4 regions of the Pectobacterium quasiaquaticum genome follow, and region 3 is predicted to be linked to each of the others. Evidence: predicted binding sites of a transcription regulator. Region 3 holds the regulator's gene; each other region holds the start of a gene.
What was found. Region 3 encodes CRP, which controls carbon source genes, mostly activating them, when cyclic AMP is high. Its sites were predicted from a motif close to ATGTGANNNNNNTCACAT; they were not measured.
Positions count from the first base shown of each region.

Region 1: the regulator CRP is predicted to act here: its motif matches at 2,018-2,035, upstream of IG609_RS06310 (YfcZ/YiiS family protein).
Region 2: the regulator CRP is predicted to act here: its motif matches at 1,940-1,957, upstream of IG609_RS06605 (ABC-F family ATPase).
Region 4: the regulator CRP is predicted to act here: its motif matches at 1,775-1,792, upstream of aaeR (HTH-type transcriptional activator AaeR).

Region 1 is NZ_CP065177.1:1,376,116-1,380,550, reverse strand. It holds gene fadJ (fatty acid oxidation complex subunit alpha FadJ) at 1-117, opposite strand, end outside; gene fadI (acetyl-CoA C-acyltransferase FadI) at 114-1,427, opposite strand; gene IG609_RS06310 (YfcZ/YiiS family protein) at 1,694-1,990, opposite strand; gene fadL (long-chain fatty acid transporter FadL) at 2,373-3,674, shown strand; gene IG609_RS06300 (SDR family oxidoreductase) at 3,883-4,435, opposite strand, start outside.
Region 2 is NZ_CP065177.1:1,440,970-1,445,404, forward strand. It holds gene IG609_RS06595 (GNAT family N-acetyltransferase) at 396-956, opposite strand; gene IG609_RS06600 (PhzF family phenazine biosynthesis protein) at 965-1,861, opposite strand; gene IG609_RS06605 (ABC-F family ATPase) at 1,979-3,571, shown strand; gene hutW (heme anaerobic degradation radical SAM methyltransferase ChuW/HutW) at 3,976-4,435, shown strand, end outside.
Region 3 is NZ_CP065177.1:3,971,956-3,976,390, reverse strand. It holds gene IG609_RS18230 (aminodeoxychorismate synthase component II) at 1-135, shown strand, start outside; gene argD (bifunctional acetylornithine/succinyldiaminopimelate transaminase) at 255-1,481, shown strand; gene crp (cAMP-activated global transcriptional regulator CRP) at 1,639-2,271, opposite strand; gene IG609_RS18215 (OsmC family protein) at 2,647-3,054, shown strand; gene IG609_RS18210 (phosphoribulokinase) at 3,167-4,036, opposite strand; gene IG609_RS18205 (YheU family protein) at 4,161-4,397, opposite strand; gene IG609_RS18200 (hydrolase) at 4,394-4,435, opposite strand, start outside.
Region 4 is NZ_CP065177.1:294,605-299,039, forward strand. It holds gene IG609_RS01355 (hypothetical protein) at 1-364, opposite strand, end outside; gene IG609_RS01360 (hypothetical protein) at 374-670, opposite strand; gene aaeR (HTH-type transcriptional activator AaeR) at 822-1,757, opposite strand; gene aaeX (p-hydroxybenzoic acid efflux pump operon protein AaeX) at 2,092-2,295, shown strand; gene aaeA (p-hydroxybenzoic acid efflux pump subunit AaeA) at 2,303-3,268, shown strand; gene aaeB (p-hydroxybenzoic acid efflux pump subunit AaeB) at 3,280-4,435, shown strand, end outside.

The DNA of each region.
Region 1 (4,435 bases), 1.9 Mb from region 3:
CACACCGATATTGTCCGACCGAATCGTTAGGGAAAAGGCTGAGGGGCTTGCCGTCACAGACGATGTTGTTTCCATTGCAGACGATGTTGTGACGGAGAAAGGCTGTTGATCGTTCATGGCGTCACCTCCAGTACCATTGCCGCACCCAGCCCGCCAGCCGCGCAGGCGGTGGTTAACCCCAGTCCGCCGCCACGACGGCGCAGTTCATTCAGCGTTTGGGTAATCATCCTCGCGCCAGTGGCAGCAAAGGGATGTCCATAGGCAATGGATCCCCCCAACACATTGAACTTAGCGCGATCTACCTCACCCAGTGCGGCGTTTCTACCCAGTTGATTACGGGCGAACTCATCGCTGGCAAACAGTTTGAGATTTGCCAACGTTTGGGCGGCAAAGGCTTCGTGCATATCAATAAGCGTCAGATCGCTCAGCGTCACGCCAGCCCTTGCCAACGCCAGCGGGGAGGCGTAAGCCGGCCCCAGCAACATATCACGCTGCACACCGATAGCGCTGAATGCATAGCTGCGTAGGTAGCCTAGTGGCGTGAGCCCCAGACTTTTGGCCTTAGACTCACTCATCATCAACACCGCCGCCGCACCATCCGTGAGCGGCGTACTGTTCGCCGCCGTGACCGTACCGTGTCGGCGATCGAACGCCGGGCGTAAGCGGGAATATTGATCCAGTGCGGAATCATGACGCACATTGTTATCTTCGCTCAGCGCCTTGTCATAAGGCGGGACGTAAGCCGTCATCACTTCATCGCGCAGCACGCCGGATTCCCAGGCCTGAGCCGCCAGCTTGTGTGAGCGATGCGCCAGTTCATCCTGCTCTTCACGCGTTATGCCGTAGGTTTTTGCCATTTGCTCGGCGGTATCGCCCATGCGTAGCCCGGTGGAATACTCCGCCACGGCGGGCGCAACCGGCAGCAGATCTTTTGGGCGCAGGCCGCTTAACAGTTTCAACTTCTGGCTCAGCGTCCGAGCCTTGTTCATATCCACTAGCGTTCTGGCCAACGCTTTACTGACGCCAATCGGCAGCACGGAAGAGGAATCCGCCCCGCCGGCAATGCCGACCTCCACCATACCCGCCATAATGCTTTCCGCCACGTTGGCAACCGCCTGAAAGCTGGTGGCGCAGGCGCGCGACACGCTGTAGGCATCGGTATGCACGCTCATGCCCGTGCCGAGCACGATCTCTCTGGCGATATTCGGCGCTTCGGGCATTTGGACCACCTGCCCAAAGACCAATAGCTCGATCAACTCAGGATCGATCCCAGTGCGGACCAGTAATTCGCTGGTGACGAGCTTCCCTAATTCGATGGCAGGTACGCCATGATAGGCCGTTGCCTGCCGAGCAAATGGGGTGCGTAATCCGCTCACGAACGCAATGCGATCGCCACGGCGGGTTATCAGAGGTAATACCTCGCTCATAAACGCTCCTGTTAACCGAAAATACTCCCGTTAACCAAAAATACTTCCGTTAACCAAAAATAAAGTACGCGCACAACAGGTCAGACCTGATTTTATTGTTAACCAAATAGTTACATTACGCAAAGCTGCGCCACACAAAAGTGTGACCTTTTGCGTAATGAATAATAGGCGGGAATGAAAACAGCAAGATTTGGAGAGTAATAATGAAATGCAGATCAATACGTGAAAAGCACAGGAGCCAATCAAGGCTCCTGTGAGAGATGAGCTTAACGCAGGCCGAGCTGGAAAATCATCGTTTCAGCCTGGCAGCTGAACGAGAAATCGATGTCCAATTTAACACCGCCGTCTACCTCTTCCAGCGTGCTGGCGATTTCACAAGGTTCAGACTCTACCGCACGCGCTTTTTCCGTCAGGGCGGCCAGTGCCGCTTCCGCCTCAGCACGATCGCCGAAAACGTTGCTATAAGACGCCGTGCAATCCGTGTTATCCATAATTGTGCCGACATCGACACAGCAGCAGGCTGCGGTTTCTTCAGCACTGCATTTGTTGATTACGTTCGTCATGCTACTTTCCTCTTAAAACGCGGGGAGATATGATCCAGTTCAAATATTTTTATCTTCCTTATATTTTACTCCCTCATCCCAAAGCAGTACCAGCACTTCATGCTCGACCGTAATTTTATTGATATTAATCACATTACGGTGTTATGCAGCAGTAAAAATCGAGTAATATCGCTTCACACAAATTAACTAAAACGTTAAGCAGATCTAAATTTCGCATCATTTTGGAAATATTTCCAATACACAAATGCAACATTGTCGTATTCCCCACTTATACTTTGGCAACTGGTCTGATTTGTCAGGCTGAGTGCGCCCCCTACAATGCGCGTCCCTTGTTACCCCGTGTAACAACGTTAAATAACAAGCATATAAAGAGGTTTTGGTCATGAACCAGAAAAACCTGTTCAAACAATCCACAATTGCTGTTGCGGTGGCCCTGTTTTCAGCAAATGTGTCCGCAGCTGGTTTCCAGCTAAATGAATACTCATCATCGGGTCTGGGACGTGCGTTTTCTGGTGAAGGTGCGGTAGCCGATAATGCGACCTCAGGTAGCCGTAACCCAGCGACCATGACCATGTTTGACCGTCCGTCTTTCTCCGGTGGTGTCACCTATATCAACCCAGATATCGATGTTCAGGGGAAAAATTCCCTGACTGGGCAAGATACCAGCGCTAAAAACATCGCGCCGCACGCTTGGGTGCCGAACCTGCATTTCATCATGCCGCTGAATGAACAGTGGGCGATTGGTGCTTCCGCCACCACTAACTATGGTCTGGCGACTAAATTTAATGATAACTATGCAGCAGGTTCTATCGGCGGTGAAACCGACCTGTTGACGTCAAACCTGAACCTGAGCGCCGCATATCGCCTGAACCAACATTTCAGTTTTGGTTTAGGGGTTAACGCGGTTTATGCCGATGCCAAATTTATTCGGCGCGCTGGTGAACTGGCTAATGTTCCTGCTGGTGCGGGTGGCGCTCAGGGTGCTGTTGCTGGTCCATCTTCAGAGATGGCTCGTCTGGAAGGTAAAGAATGGGGATACGGCTGGAACGCCGGGATTCTGTATGAAGTGGATGAAAATAACCGCTTCGGCCTGACCTATCGTTCCAAAGTCGATATCGATTTCAATGGCGATTACAGTAACCAACGGTCCGCTGGACCTGGTGCCCTCAATGGTGCAACCATTCCCGGTAAGCTGACACTCAATCTGCCAGAAATGTGGGAAGCGTCCGCCTACCACCGTGTTGCACCGAAATGGGCGGTTCACTACAGCCTAACTTACACCAGTTGGAGCCATTTCCAGGAACTGAAAGCGACAGGTAACACTGGCAACACGCTGTTCCAGAAAGAGGAAGGCTTCCGTGATGCCTACCGTCTCGCACTCGGCACCACCTACTATCATGACGATAACTGGACGTTCCGTAGTGGTATCGCGTTTGATGACAGCCCGATACCAGCCGACAGACGTTCTATCTCTATCCCCGATCAGGATCGTTTCTGGTTAAGCGCAGGTACCACCTACGCCTTCAATAAAGACGCGTCAGTGGATATTGGCGTTTCCTATATGCATGGTAAGCAAGTTGATATCAGCGAACCTCTCTCTGATAGAGCTGGCTCTCCAAGTTACAACTTCAGTTCTAAAGGTAAGGCCTGGCTATACGGCGTGAACTTTAACTATGTGTTCTAAATTATGTGTTCTAAATAAAGAATGGCGTTCTAAATAACGTACGAGTTTATAAATAAAGCATACGTTCTCATTGCTAGCAGTCACAACGTGATAAAGCAGGTAAGGCGACTTACCTGCTTTTTATTGCTCATCACAAGGCATTTGTCTCTTTCTTACTGGCGCAGTGATTAGCTAATGATAAACACCGCACGCCAATCGTCATGCCAGATCAGTCGTTCAACAGACGCCCGCCATCCACGACGATTTCACTACCGATGGTCCATCGGGACTCATCTGAAGCCAGGTACAACACCGCCTTGGCAATCTCCTCCGCCGTACCGAAACGGCCTGAAGGGATGCTTTTGACAATCTCCTCATTGACTTGTTTGCGATAACTGTCGGGAATACCAAGTTTGTCATATAGCGGGGTATCGATTGGCCCAGGGCTAACCGCGTTGATGCGAATACCACGCGCCATCAGTTCGCTCGACAGCGTCTTTGACAGGCTAAGGAAAGCCGCTTTGGTCGCAGAATAAACCGAGGAGCGGCTCGATCCTACGTGCGCACTAATCGACGTATTGAGCACGACTGAAGCAGGGTTGGCGAACACGGGCAGCAGCGACTGGAGCAGGAAATACGGCCCCTTGACGTTAATGTCGAAGGAGCGATCAAACATGTCCTCTGTCCATTCTTCGATCGATTGCCAAACGGAAACACCAGCGTTAAGGAAAACGACGTCAACCTTTCCATAATGGGCCTCCACGGCCTGAGCCAATTCCTTT
Region 2 (4,435 bases), 1.9 Mb from region 3:
AAAAAGGAAAGAGGGATGAGCAGGGTGAAAGAGAGGCTGAAAAACAAAAGCCGCCTGTAGGAGGCGGCTTTAGAGATTGTTTATATCACAATCAGAACGGGCTGATGATTGACCCAATACGTTCACAGTAACTGACATAAACATCTCCCATTCTTTTAAAGAATTTGCTGATTTTGCGAAAAGTTTTCATTATCAGACTCCTCTAACGGGTTAGTTAAGTGTGATGTTCATCACGTTTTTAATGGTAGCGAAGATGAGATCGGATTTCAACATTTTTGTGATGTTAGTCACAAAAATATAACGATACGATAAGTGAAACACGCCGTGGAGCGAAAGGACCTGATACGCAGCCGGAAGGTCAGCGCATCAGGTGGTGGAAAGCATGCGGGGGCATATCAGGCGGGATAGTGATAAATATTGTGATCGAACCACTGCTCGCCAATCTGCTCGGCGTCTTTCTCCGTGTGGTGAAAGCGGAAGCCAAGCCGTTGAGCGACAGCGTTGCTACGCGTGTTGGCGGTTGAAGCTCTGATGACGCAGCGCCCAACGAGATTCGCATCGGTATAGGCGGCTATCAGTGTACTGACAGCCTGAGAAACGATGCCTTTACCTTCAAAGGCTTCGGCGATCCAGTAGCCGATGACGCCTTCTTTATCCTGAATCGTGTTGAAGGAGACGATGCCAGCCAGCGCATCGTCCCAGCGGATAACGTACACAGCGGCCGTTTTGTCGAAGAATGCCTTTCTATTGGCGCGAATGGTTTCACGTGTGTCATAGACGGTCTTAACAGAATCCGGCCAGGGTAACGTCCGCCGCAGACGCGCTTTTTCCTGCTGAATCAGGGTGAAGAGCGTATCGGCATCGCGCTCTTCCTGTATCGTCAGACGCAAATGTGGTGGATGCCGTAGTTCATACAGAGCATCGATAACTGACATATCGACAAATGGCGTTTCCATAAAATCCCTTACCCCTGCAAAGTACCGTCAACGATTGTGACGCTGTGCCCGCCGATCCAGGGTTCATCGTTTAGGTAAGTGGCGGTAATGCGGCCATCGCAGTTCAGCATCGTGCCCTGTCGTGCAAGGTAGCTGAGTGGCGCGGTGACGTTATTAATAGAATGCTGTTGGCGAAGCAGCACTGCCAGACAAGCGTTGGCACTGCCGGTAACCGGATCTTCTTTGAGATGGCCACGTTCAATATAGAGCGCACGAACTTCATAATCGGCTGGCGTCGCGTTATCGTGCGGGCCGTAGATAGCGATGCCATTAGTCTGGCTGAGGTTTTGCACGGCTGAGAGCGCGTCTGCATCCGGTGTGATGTTCAGACAGGTGTCGGCACTGTCGACACGAATCACCAGCCAGCGAATGCCCATGTGCACCGCAGTGGGCGGGTAGCTGTTATCGATAGCAGCACTACCCAAACCAGTAATGCCCAGCGTTTTTTCCAGCAGTGGCACATGCTCATCACCAAACGGAACCATGGTGGCCTGCGGCGCGTGAAAAGCCAGACTGCCGTCATCATTAATATTAATTGGCACTAAGCCAACGCCGCACTGTTGCACTAACTGACCTGGGGATTTAGGGCGCAATCCTTCTTCCAGCAGAGCATGCGCGGTGCCTAGCGTAGGGTGTCCGGCAAAGGGCATTTCCGATTCTGGCGTAAAAATGCGTACGTGGTAATCAGCCAGAGGATTGGTGGCTGGCAGGACAAACGTGGTTTCTGACAGGTTTGTCCAGCGAGCGATCTCCTGCATTTGCGCATCGGTTAATCCCTTCGCCTCCATAATGACGGCAAGCGGATTGCCCTTGAAAGGCTGTTGGGTAAAAACGTCGACCTGTTTGAAACGACGTACTATCGGCATCGCATTTCTCTCCTGTATGCGCTATCGCTTAAATATTACTCAAAACTAACCGCGATCCTGTCGCGCGCTTGTGGCATAATGCGCGCCAAATCACATTCCGACTCGAGTATAAGTGCTGTGTTAAGTACCAACAATATCACCATGCAGTTCGGCAGCAAGCCGTTGTTTGAAAACATTTCCGTTAAATTTGGTGGCGGCAACCGTTACGGTTTAATTGGCGCAAATGGCTGCGGTAAATCTACCTTCATGAAGATTCTCGGTGGCGATCTGGTGCCGAGCGCCGGTAATGTCTTCCTCGATCCTAATGAGCGCCTGGGTAAACTGCGTCAGGATCAGTTCGCTTTTGAAAAATACAGCGTGCTGGATACCGTCATAATGGGCCACGGGGAGCTGTGGGCGGTAAAAGAAGAGCGCGACCGTATCTATTCATTGGCTGAAATGAGCGAAGCCGACGGCTATAAAGTTGCCGATCTGGAAGTGCAATACGGTGAGATGGATGGCTACAGCGCAGAATCACGCGCGGGCGAATTGTTGCTGGGCGTGGGGATTCCCGTTGAGCAGCATTATGGCTTGATGAGTGAGATTGCTCCCGGTTGGAAACTGCGTGTCCTGTTGGCGCAGGCGCTGTTTGCCGATCCCGATATCCTGCTGCTCGACGAACCGACCAACAACCTGGATATCGATACGATCCGCTGGTTGGAGCAAGTGCTGAACGAGCGTAACAGCACCATGATCATCATCTCGCATGACCGTCACTTCCTGAACATGGTTTGTACGCACATGGCGGATCTGGACTACGGCGAGCTGCGTATTTATCCCGGCAACTATGATGAATACATGACGGCAGCGACGCAGGCTCGTGAGCGTTTACTGTCCGATAACGCCAAGAAGAAAGCGCAAATTTCCGAACTGCAATCGTTCGTCAGTCGCTTTAGCGCCAACGCTTCTAAATCCAAGCAGGCGACATCGCGCGCACGTCAGATTGATAAAATCCAGTTGGATGAAGTGAAAGCCTCCAGCCGTCAAAACCCGTTTATCCGTTTTGATCAGGATAAGAAACTGTTCCGTAATGCGCTGGAAGTTGAAGCGCTGAGCAAAGGCTTTGATAACGGTCCGCTGTTCAGCAAGCTGGGTCTGATGATCGAAGTGGGTGAAAAAGTCGCTATTCTGGGTGCCAACGGTATCGGTAAATCGACATTGCTGAAAACGCTGGTCGGTGATGTCGAGCCGGATAGCGGTACGGTGAAATGGTCTGAAAACTCAAAAATTGGCTACTATGCGCAGGATCACGAATACGAATTCGATGAGACGCTGACCGTTTTTGACTGGATGAGCCAGTGGAAACAGGAAAAAGACGACGAGCAAGCCGTGCGTAGCGTACTCGGTCGTTTGCTGTTCAGCCAGGACGACATCAAGAAGAAAGTGAAGGTGTTATCCGGTGGTGAAAAAGGCCGCATGCTGTTCGGTAAGCTGATGATGCAGCGTCCGAATATTCTGGTGATGGATGAACCAACCAACCACCTTGATATGGAATCCATTGAATCGCTGAATATGGCGCTGGAAATGTATGAAGGGACGCTGCTGTTCGTCTCTCATGACCGTGAATTTGTCAGCTCGTTGGCGACCCGTATTCTGGAAATTACGCCAAATAAAGTGATCGATTTCACCGGCAACTATGAAGATTACCTGCGCAGTCAGGGTATTCAGTAAGCCCTATACCGACTTTCAGGCCTAAATCATGGCCTGAAGGTCGGCTATTTTCCTTTCTTTCGTTCTCTCTCTGCGCTGTTTATTTCTTTTCGCCGATGCCATCGGACGGAAGTATTCTCCGATCCTGCCTGTATTTATTACTCAAATTAACGAACTTTAATAAACGCTGTTTTTTTTTCGTACTTGTTAAGAAAACAAAGAGGGATACACCGTAACCCTCTGAAATAAAATAGCGATACGTTTTTTCTGCATGATTTTCAGTTTGCACAAAAGAAAACAGTTTGTTAACCCCTGTCATTATTTTGCTGTATTCAAATTCAGCTCATTCATTTACGTTTTCTCCTCGTTGCCAAATAAAAATAATTATCATTTAATTTATTTTATTGATTATTTGGGGGCCGTTAATGAACATCGATTTGACGCCGTATTATGCCGAGCCCGGTGAGCAGCCTTTTGGCGCCCGACGTATGGCAATGCCTTGGCGCAACCCTGTGCCGCTTTCACCAGAACAGATTCCTGCCGGTTGGCAGACGTTGAAGCAGCAGACAGTGCCTGCGCGTAAACGCCTGCTCTATCTGCATATTCCTTTCTGCGCGACGCACTGCACGTTCTGCGGTTTTTACCAGAACAAACTGCGTGATGACAGCACGGCGACCTATACCCGCTACCTGTTGCAGGAACTGGCGATGGAGGCGGACAGCCCGCTGCATCAGTCGGCGCCCATTCATGCGGTGTATTTTGGCGGTGGCACGCCAACGGCGCTGGCAGCCGATGAGCTGTCGCAGATCATTCGCGCGATCCGTACTTCTCTGCCGCTGGCACCGGACTGTGAAATCACAGTAGAAGGGCGGGCGATGGATTTTG
Region 3 (4,435 bases):
GAACATGAAGGAACGCGTGATGAGATTATGGGGATTCGCCATCGCGCATTGCCGCTGGAAGGGGTGCAGTTTCACCCAGAGAGCATTCTTAGCCAACAAGGGCATCAGCTTTTGGATAATTTCCTTAAAATTTAGCTATATAGAAAGTTATTCTCCTCAGTAGCCGATTTAATATTGCCTGAAATTGATTTTTTATGCATATTTAGTGACTATATTTTCATTCCGATATGATGGACAGCAGAGTGAGGCAGCAAATGGCAGCAGAGCAGAAAGCAGTGACACGGGATACTCACGATAAAGTGATTTTGCCAGTTTATGCACCCGCGAAGTTTGTACCCGTGAAAGGTAAAGGGAGTCGCGTCTGGGATCAGGACGGCCGCGAGTATATCGATTTCTCCGGCGGTATTGCGGTTACGGCGCTGGGTCACTGTCATCCTGCATTGGTGAACGCGTTGCAGCAGCAGGGTGAAAAGCTGTGGCATACCAGCAATATTTTCACTAATGAGCCTGCGTTGCGCCTCGCCAGCAAATTGATTGATGCGACTTTTGCCGACCGTGTGTTTTTTGTTAACTCCGGTGCTGAGGCCAATGAAGCTGCCTTCAAGCTGGCGCGTCACTATGCGGTTAAACGCCATAGTCCGTATAAAACCAAGATCATCGCCTTCTACAATGCATTCCATGGTCGGACGCTGTTCACCGTCTCAGTCGGCGGACAGCCTAAATATGCCGATGGTTTCGGGCCGAAGCCTGCCGATATTGTTCATGTTCCCTTCAACGATCTGGCTGCGGTTAAAGCGGTGATGGACGATCACACCTGTGCAGTCGTGCTTGAGCCGGTTCAGGGTGAAGGGGGGATTACGCCTGCTACGCCTGAATTTTTACAAGGCGTTCGCGAGCTGTGCGATCAGCACAAGGCGCTGCTGGTGTTTGATGAAGTGCAGAGCGGAATGGGGCGTACTGGCAAACTATTTAGCTACATGCACTACGGCATTACGCCGGATATTCTCACAACGGCTAAAGCATTGGGTGGTGGTTTCCCAATTAGCGCGATGCTGACGACGGAAGAGATCGCATCGGCCATGACGGTTGGGGTGCACGGCACCACCTATGGCGGCAACCCGCTGGCCTGTGCGGTAGCGGAAGCCGCGCTGGATATTATCAATACGCCAGAAGTGCTGTCAGGTGTAGCGGATCGCCACGATCGCTTTGTCAGCGAGCTTGAGAAAATCAATCAGCAGTACGATGTATTCAAACAGATCCGCGGTATGGGGCTGTTACTGGGGGCTGAACTGAAACCGCAATGGCACGGTCGTGCGGGCGAGTTTCTGGCGGCGGCAACGGCTCAGGGGCTTATGGTGCTGATGGCTGGGCCGAACGTAATCCGCTTTGTGCCATCTTTGATCATTGATGAAGAGGATATTGCGCAGGGGATGGCAAAATTTGCTAAAGCCGTCGCGCAGGTCGTTAACGCAGCAGACTGATTATGCTCTCAAAAGATCAGCCATAAAAAACGTAGGGAACGTTTTTCAACGTTGCGTTAGCAACGACCCGTAGGGTGGCGAGCAGGAAGCTCGCCATAAAAAAAGCGTGAGGCCGAGGCTTCACGCTTTTTTATTGGTAGGGTACAGCGACAGGGGCTTAGCGAGTGCCGTAAACGACAATCGTTTTACCGTGTGCAGAGATCAGATTCTGGTCTTCTAACATTTTCAGAATGCGGCCCACGGTTTCACGCGAGCAGCCAACGATTTGCCCAATTTCCTGACGGGTAATTTTTATTTGCATGCCATCTGGATGCGTCATGGCATCAGGTTGTTTGGCCAGGTTGAGTAGGGTTTGGGCAATACGGCCGGTCACATCAAGGAAGGCGAGGTTGCCGACCTTCTCAGAGGTAACCTGAAGTCTGCTTGCCATTTGTGCAGACAGGCGCATGAGGATATCCGGGTTAACCTGGATGAGCTGGCGGAATTTTTTATAGGAAATTTCGGCCACTTCACAGGCGGTTTTTGCCCGAACCCATGCGCTGCGTTCCTGACCTTCTTCAAACAGGCCGAGCTCGCCGATAAAATCGCCCTGATTGAGGTAGGAGAGAATCATTTCCTTGCCTTCTTCATCTTTGATTAGCACTGCGACAGAGCCTTTCACGATGTAGTAAAGCGTTTCTGCTTTTTCACCTTGGTGAATCAGCGTGCTCTTCGATGGATACTTGTGAATATGACAATGGGAAAGGAACCATTCGAGAGTTGGGTCTGTTTGCGGTTTGCCGAGAACCATTCGCTATCATCCTCTGTTGTAATTCACTGCGCAAATTACAGGGGTCAGAGTTCCCTGTACGGCGTGTTTTACTGCTAAAAAAATAAAATTCAGTCTAGGCAGAATGACGTCAGGGAATATACTGAAACCACTGTACCCTTTATTTTCCGGTTGCTGCCTTGCCGCACCGTAAACGTGGCTGGGGTATGTCTGGCCAGGCCATCATCTTCTTCGTTTCTGGGTTTGTCCAGAAAAGGTCTATTCTGTTTTCGTTTTAACACAGCTTGAAGGACGTGTCTTGTGTTGTCTCGCTTCAGCATGACAAAGCGCTGATTAACGCTGGTTTTTGTACAGTAACGGTATAAATTTTCAAAAAATTTTTAGTGGAGAGGCATCATGCAGGCACGGGTGAAATGGGTTGAAGGCTTAACGTTTTTGGGCGAATCTGCATCAGGGCATCAGATATTGATGGACGGCAATTCCGGTGATAAAGCGCCCAGTCCGATGGAAATGGTGTTGATGTCTGTAGGCGGATGCAGCGCGATTGATGTGGTATCGATTCTGCAAAAAGGCCGCAACGATGTAGCGGATTGTGAAGTGAAATTAACGTCAGAGCGTCGGTCTGACGCACCGCGTTTATTTACCCACATCAATCTGCATTTTATCGTGACGGGAAAAGGGTTGACCGACAAAGTTGTCGAGCGAGCCGTCGCACTGTCGGCGGAAAAATACTGCTCTGTAGCACTGATGCTGGGTAAAGCCGTTGAGGTGACGCACAGCCACGAAATTAGAGTGCTGGAATAATCCCTTTCTCTGGGCACTCATTCTGGTCACTTAAGCCTGTTATTAGGGGAAACACAGGGGAGGTTCCGGTAGGGAGGCCTCACCCCTATGGCCGCCCCGTGTATCTCGATGCTTATTCGATAGTTTTCCCTTCAATTAACCGCTGCACCAGCGGCGCCATGATCAATTCCATCGCCAGCCCCATCTTCCCGCCGGGAACGACCAGCGTGTTGATGTGCGAAATAAAGGAACCCTGCAACATGGCGAGCAGATAGGGGTAATCAATATTGTCCAATCCCTGAAAATGAATCACGACGAAGCTTTCGTCCAGTGACGGAATCGATTTGGCTGCGAACGGGTTGGAGGTGTCCACGGTAGGCACACGCTGGAAGTTGATGTGTGTGCGAGAGAACTGTGGCGTGATATAGGTGATGTAGTCTTCCATTGAGCGGACGACGGAATCCATCACCGCTTCACGCGAGTGACCGCGCTCATTAACGTCACGAATCAGCTTTTGAATCCATTCCAGGTTGACGATCGGCACCACGCCGACGAGTAAATCGACATGCTGTGCCACGTCGTTTTGTTCGGTGACTACGCCGCCGTGCAATCCTTCATAGAACAGGATGTCCGTGGGTTCCGGCATTGGCTCCCACGGCGTGAACGTTCCGGGAACCTGATTATAGGGAATGGCTTCATCATAGGTATGAAGGTATTTACGCGTCTGACCGAGCCCGTGCAGGCCATATTCGATAAACGACTGTTCCAGCAGGCTGAAATCATTCGCTTCTGGGCCGAAATAGCTGATGTGGCGTCCTGAATCACGCGCTTTACGAATCGCCATATCCATTTCCGGGCGGGTATAGCGGTGAAAGCTATCGCCTTCCAACTGGGCTGCACGCAGATCAAACTGCTGGAAAATCTTACGGAAGGCCAGACTGGTTGTTGTGGTTCCCGCTCCGCTGGAGCCGGTAACCGCAATAATCGGATGCTGATGTGACATAAGACGCGTGACTCCGTGATCGCGAGGTTCGCATAGACCGAAGGCCTGCGCGCATCCTCAAAAAAGACGTAATTATTATCATTGTTAGCATGTTTGACGCGTTCTTTCACGACTTTCGCCATGCTCAATAAGGGGCATGTCCTCCAGCATTGAGCTGGTTGCGGGGCATGATATTGAGGGTTTCATGTAACTCAGACCACACCAACACCACCTTGCCAGACTGGAGTTGGCCGCGGATATCTTCCACTTTCTGCGCCAGCGATCGCTCCTGTTCGCCGTAATCGGTGCCTTCCCGCAGGACGAAAGATTCGATGATGCTATCCAGTGTTTCTGGATCGAGCTGTTGCCAGGGAATAATCACGCGATCTCTCCTGAATAAAAAATTCCTGATTCAAAGGG
Region 4 (4,435 bases), 790 kb from region 3:
TATCTTTTGCCGCTGCGTGGTCAGCTGCCAGCGTGTGCAGATAATATTTCATCAGCGTGGGAATAAAATCGGGCTCCCCACCTAATTCGCAACTTGCCAGATTCAGGATGTCTATCATGTGCGCGGGCACTCGACTTTCCAGCGCTTTACGCTGCACATCCAGTGCTTTCTTAATCATGGGGGTCGACTGATGGGGGATGATGGCAACATTTCCGCAGCGTTCGCAAACGCCAACCAAAACCTGCCTCACCACGCCGCTATTATCGCTGAACGGGACGTCTTTAAGTTGAAACGTCGCAGTTTCAAGTGACTGGCATGTGTCACAGAGAGCGACTTGTGTATCGCCGACTTTGAAAATTTTCATGTCATCGCCTCAATGATGGACGCTAATAAAGACACAATCTGGCTCGGTAAAATACCATTTGATATACCACAGTATTCCCCGATGGCGGCAACGGATGATATGAACATCAATATGCGCTGCAAAATGATGTGGTGAAGAGGAGTAAGATGGCTCGGCAGATTGATAAATAATATCAATGAGTTCTGTTATTGATGTTTGTCCGGTTGCCAGAAAATTCTTCGTGCTGATGTTCCCTCTGGCTTCATGCAGCACATTACCTGACTGCAAACAGACAATAAGCTGCTTTTTGGCATCCTTGAATCCCATTCCTCATCTATATTGTACGAATTTATTCGTACGTTATCCATGTGATTTTACTTTCCTGAACGAAGGGAAGAGATATAGCGCAAGAATGTTGGGAGCGGGATGTGTTTTGTATGAAAGAGGGAAACGCCTCGCATTTTCCTCTTTGCAAAACCTACTTTTTTTCCTCGCTATGATTCTGCCGATAGCCCTGATATGTCAGGGCGACGTTTTTGAAGTATTCCGTCATGTAGTTAATGCAGACCTGTACTTTCAGCGGCAGGTTGTCTTTGCGGGTGTAGAGCGCGTAGACCGGACGCGGGTCGGAGTGGTAGCGGTTAAACAGAATCTCGATTTCACCGCGGTTAATTTCATCCACGACCCACATGAGCGGCACGTACGCGATACCCGCGCCGGTCTTAAGCCAACGTACCAGCGTTTGTGGATCGTTAGTGACAAAGCGTCCTTGTGGTGTGACGCGGGTCGAAATGCCTTCTGGGGCGATCAGCTCGAATTCGCTGTCGGGTCGTACGCTGTATTCCAGCCAGGAAAAATTCACCATATCTGCCGGTTTATCCGGCGTGCCGTGCTGTGCCAGATAGCTTTTTGCGGCACAGACCACCATCGGCATCGAGCCTAATCGTTTCGAGAACAGGCTGGAATCCTGTAGCGCGCCGACGCGGATAACGATATCTAGCCCGTCGGCAATCAGGTCGGGAGCGGGAATCCCGGTGACCAAATTGACGGATAGACCGGGATATTCCTTCAGCATGGCGGCAGTCATGGTGGACAACACATTCTGCGCCATCGTGGAGGAACTACCGATGCGCAGCGTGCCGATCGGCGTGTTGTTGAAGGCGTAAAGCTGCTCATGGACCTCATGCGCCTCGTGCAGCATGCGGCGACAGCCGTGGTAGTAAATTTTCCCCGCTTCCGTCAAACCAATGCTGCGCGTACTGCGATTAAGCAGCTTAATCTGTAGCTCATCTTCAAGCTTGGTGACGGTCTGGCTGACGGCGGATACGCTCATCTGTAACTGACGGGCAGCGGCGGTAAAAGAACCAAATTCCACTACGCGGGCAAACACCGACATACTCTTTAGTCTTTCCATTATTCACTCTGGCTTAAAAGTGATTTAGATCACACTATGTAGATAAGGTGATAATAAGCATCCATAATATAGCCTATCCGGTGGTTCTGAGCAGAACAGAGCCATTCAATGATTGTGTTTATTTACCTAATTAGAGTAATACGCTGATTTCCCATCGTTAGTCAGCCCTTGCTGACATCGCTATTCATCAGTTTAACGCTATCCCATCCGTTGGCTACCCGCCTGCGGCATGAGGCTCTGTCGTCGGTGCTGAAAGGCCGCGCCAGACGACATAATTTACCACCCGGTAGCGCACCTGCTCGCTACCGCTCTCTAATAGAAAAAGGAAAAGAGGATGAGTTCACTCCCGGTTATGGTGCTGTTCGGGCTGTCATTTCCCCCCGTATTTTTTGTCTTGCTGGTATCGCTCACCCTGTTTTTTGTCGTGAATCGCTTGCTGCAACCGACGGGTATCTATGACTTCGTCTGGCATCCGGCGCTGTTTAACAGCGCGCTGTTCTGCTGTCTGTTTTATTTACTGTTCCGTTACGGTCTATGAGGTGTCTGTGAAAGCGTTCTTTTTACCCTTGTTTAGACAGCAGGCTGTGCTGATCAAAAAACTAAGCCGCGTAGTTATTACGCTGGTGATTGTGTTGTGTGCCATTGTGGCAATCTTCCGGGTGTGGGCGTTTTATACCGAATCGCCCTGGACGCGTGATGCCAAATTTACCGCAGATGTGGTGGCGATCGCACCAGATGTCAGCGGGTTATTGACCGATGTTCGCGTCACGGACAATCAGCTGGTAAACAAAGGTGATGTGCTGTTTGTCATCGACCAGCCTCGCTACCACCATGCCGTGGCGCAGGCGGAAGCCGATGTTGCCTACTATCAGGCGCTGGTGACGGAAAAACGCCGGGAATCAGGGCGTCGGGCGCGGCTGGGCATCAGTGCGATGTCACAGGAAAATATTGATCAGTCCAGTAATGCATTGGAAACCGTCACGCACCAGCTTGCTAAAGCGCAGGCGGTATTGTCATTGGCGAAACTGGAGCTGGAGCGCACCGTGGTTCATGCCCCTGCCGACGGCTGGGTCACCAACCTTCATGTGCAAAGTGGTGAATTTATCGAACGCGGTAATACGGCGGTGGCACTGGTGAAAAAGAATTCGTTTTACCTGCTGGCGTACATGGAAGAGACCAAACTTGAAGGCGTGCGTCGTGGCTATCGTGCGGAAATCACCCCGTTGGGTAGCGAAAAGATATTCTATGGCACGGTGGATAGCGTGGCGGCTGGTGTGAATAACAGCAGCAACAGTGCGAACACGAAAGGTCTGGCTAACGTGGATTCCAATCTGGAGTGGGTACGTTTGGCGCAGCGTGTGCCGGTAAAAATCCGTCTCGATCGACAAATGGGCGATCTCTATCCGGCTGGCACTACGGCGACCGTGGTGATTACCGGCGAGCAGGTTAACAACGACAAAAAACCGTCGCCGCTCATTCGCCTTCTTTATCGCCTGCGCGAGTTTGGCTAAGTGAGGCGATGATGAAAACTCCGTCGCTAACAGGCTCTATGTTCTTTACGACGCCACAGTTTGCGCGCTTGCGCTTCGCTTTCAAGCTGAGCTTCGCGATCGTGCTGTCCCTGTTTCTGGGGTTCCATCTCCAGTTGGAAACACCGCGCTGGTCGGTGCTGACGGCGGCGCTGGTCGCCGCTGGTCCGGCGTTTGCTGCGGGCGGTGAGCCATTTTCTGGCGCCATTCGCCATCGTGGTATGCTACGTGTTGTCGGCACTTTTATCGGCTGTATCGGCGCGCTTGTCATCATTATCGTGACCGTTCGCGCACCGGTTGTGATGTTGATGCTGTGCTGTATTTGGGCTGGCCTCTGCACCTGGGTTTCTTCACTGGTTAAAGTCGAAAACGCCTATGTGTTCGGGCTGGCAGGCTATACCGCACTGATTATTATTGTGTCGACGCAGGGGACACCGCTGCTGACGCCGCAGTTTGCCGTGGAGCGATGTAGCGAGATTGTACTGGGCATCGTCTGCGCCATTCTGGCGGATTTACTGTTCTCACCGCGCTCGATCAAGCAGGATGTTGACCGCAGTATCGGTGAACTGCTGGTGGATCAGTATCGATTACTGCAACTCAGCATGAGTGGAGCGGAGAGAGAAGTGATAGATACGGCATGGCATGCGTTGGTGCGTAAAACGACCGCGTTAAATGGCATGCGCAGTAGCCTGATGCTGGAGTCTTCACGCTGGCAGAACAGCAATCGCCGCTTAACATCGCTGCATACGCAATCGCTCACGATGATCACACAGGCGTGTGAAACCTATCTGATGTTGCAGGATGTCCCTACCCCTGTAAAAAGCAGCCTGAAATTGGTGTTGGATCAGCCTGTTGAATCGCTCCGCGATGTGCATTGCCGTGTGAAAGCATTACGTCACTTGATTGCGGCTGATAGCCGCGATGTGCCGCCTACGTTGGTCAGTTGGGTTGGAGCGGCAACGCGCTATCTGCTGCTGGCGAAGGGCGTGCAGACCAATGGACGCATTAGTACGATAGAAGCTGACGTGCTGAACAGCGAGGTGGAAATCAAAGCGCCTTCGGCTGAAACCCATCATGCCATGATCAACGGTTTACGCACCGGAGTGGCGACGGCGCTGGGCTGCCTGTTCTGGCTAAGTACTGGCTGGA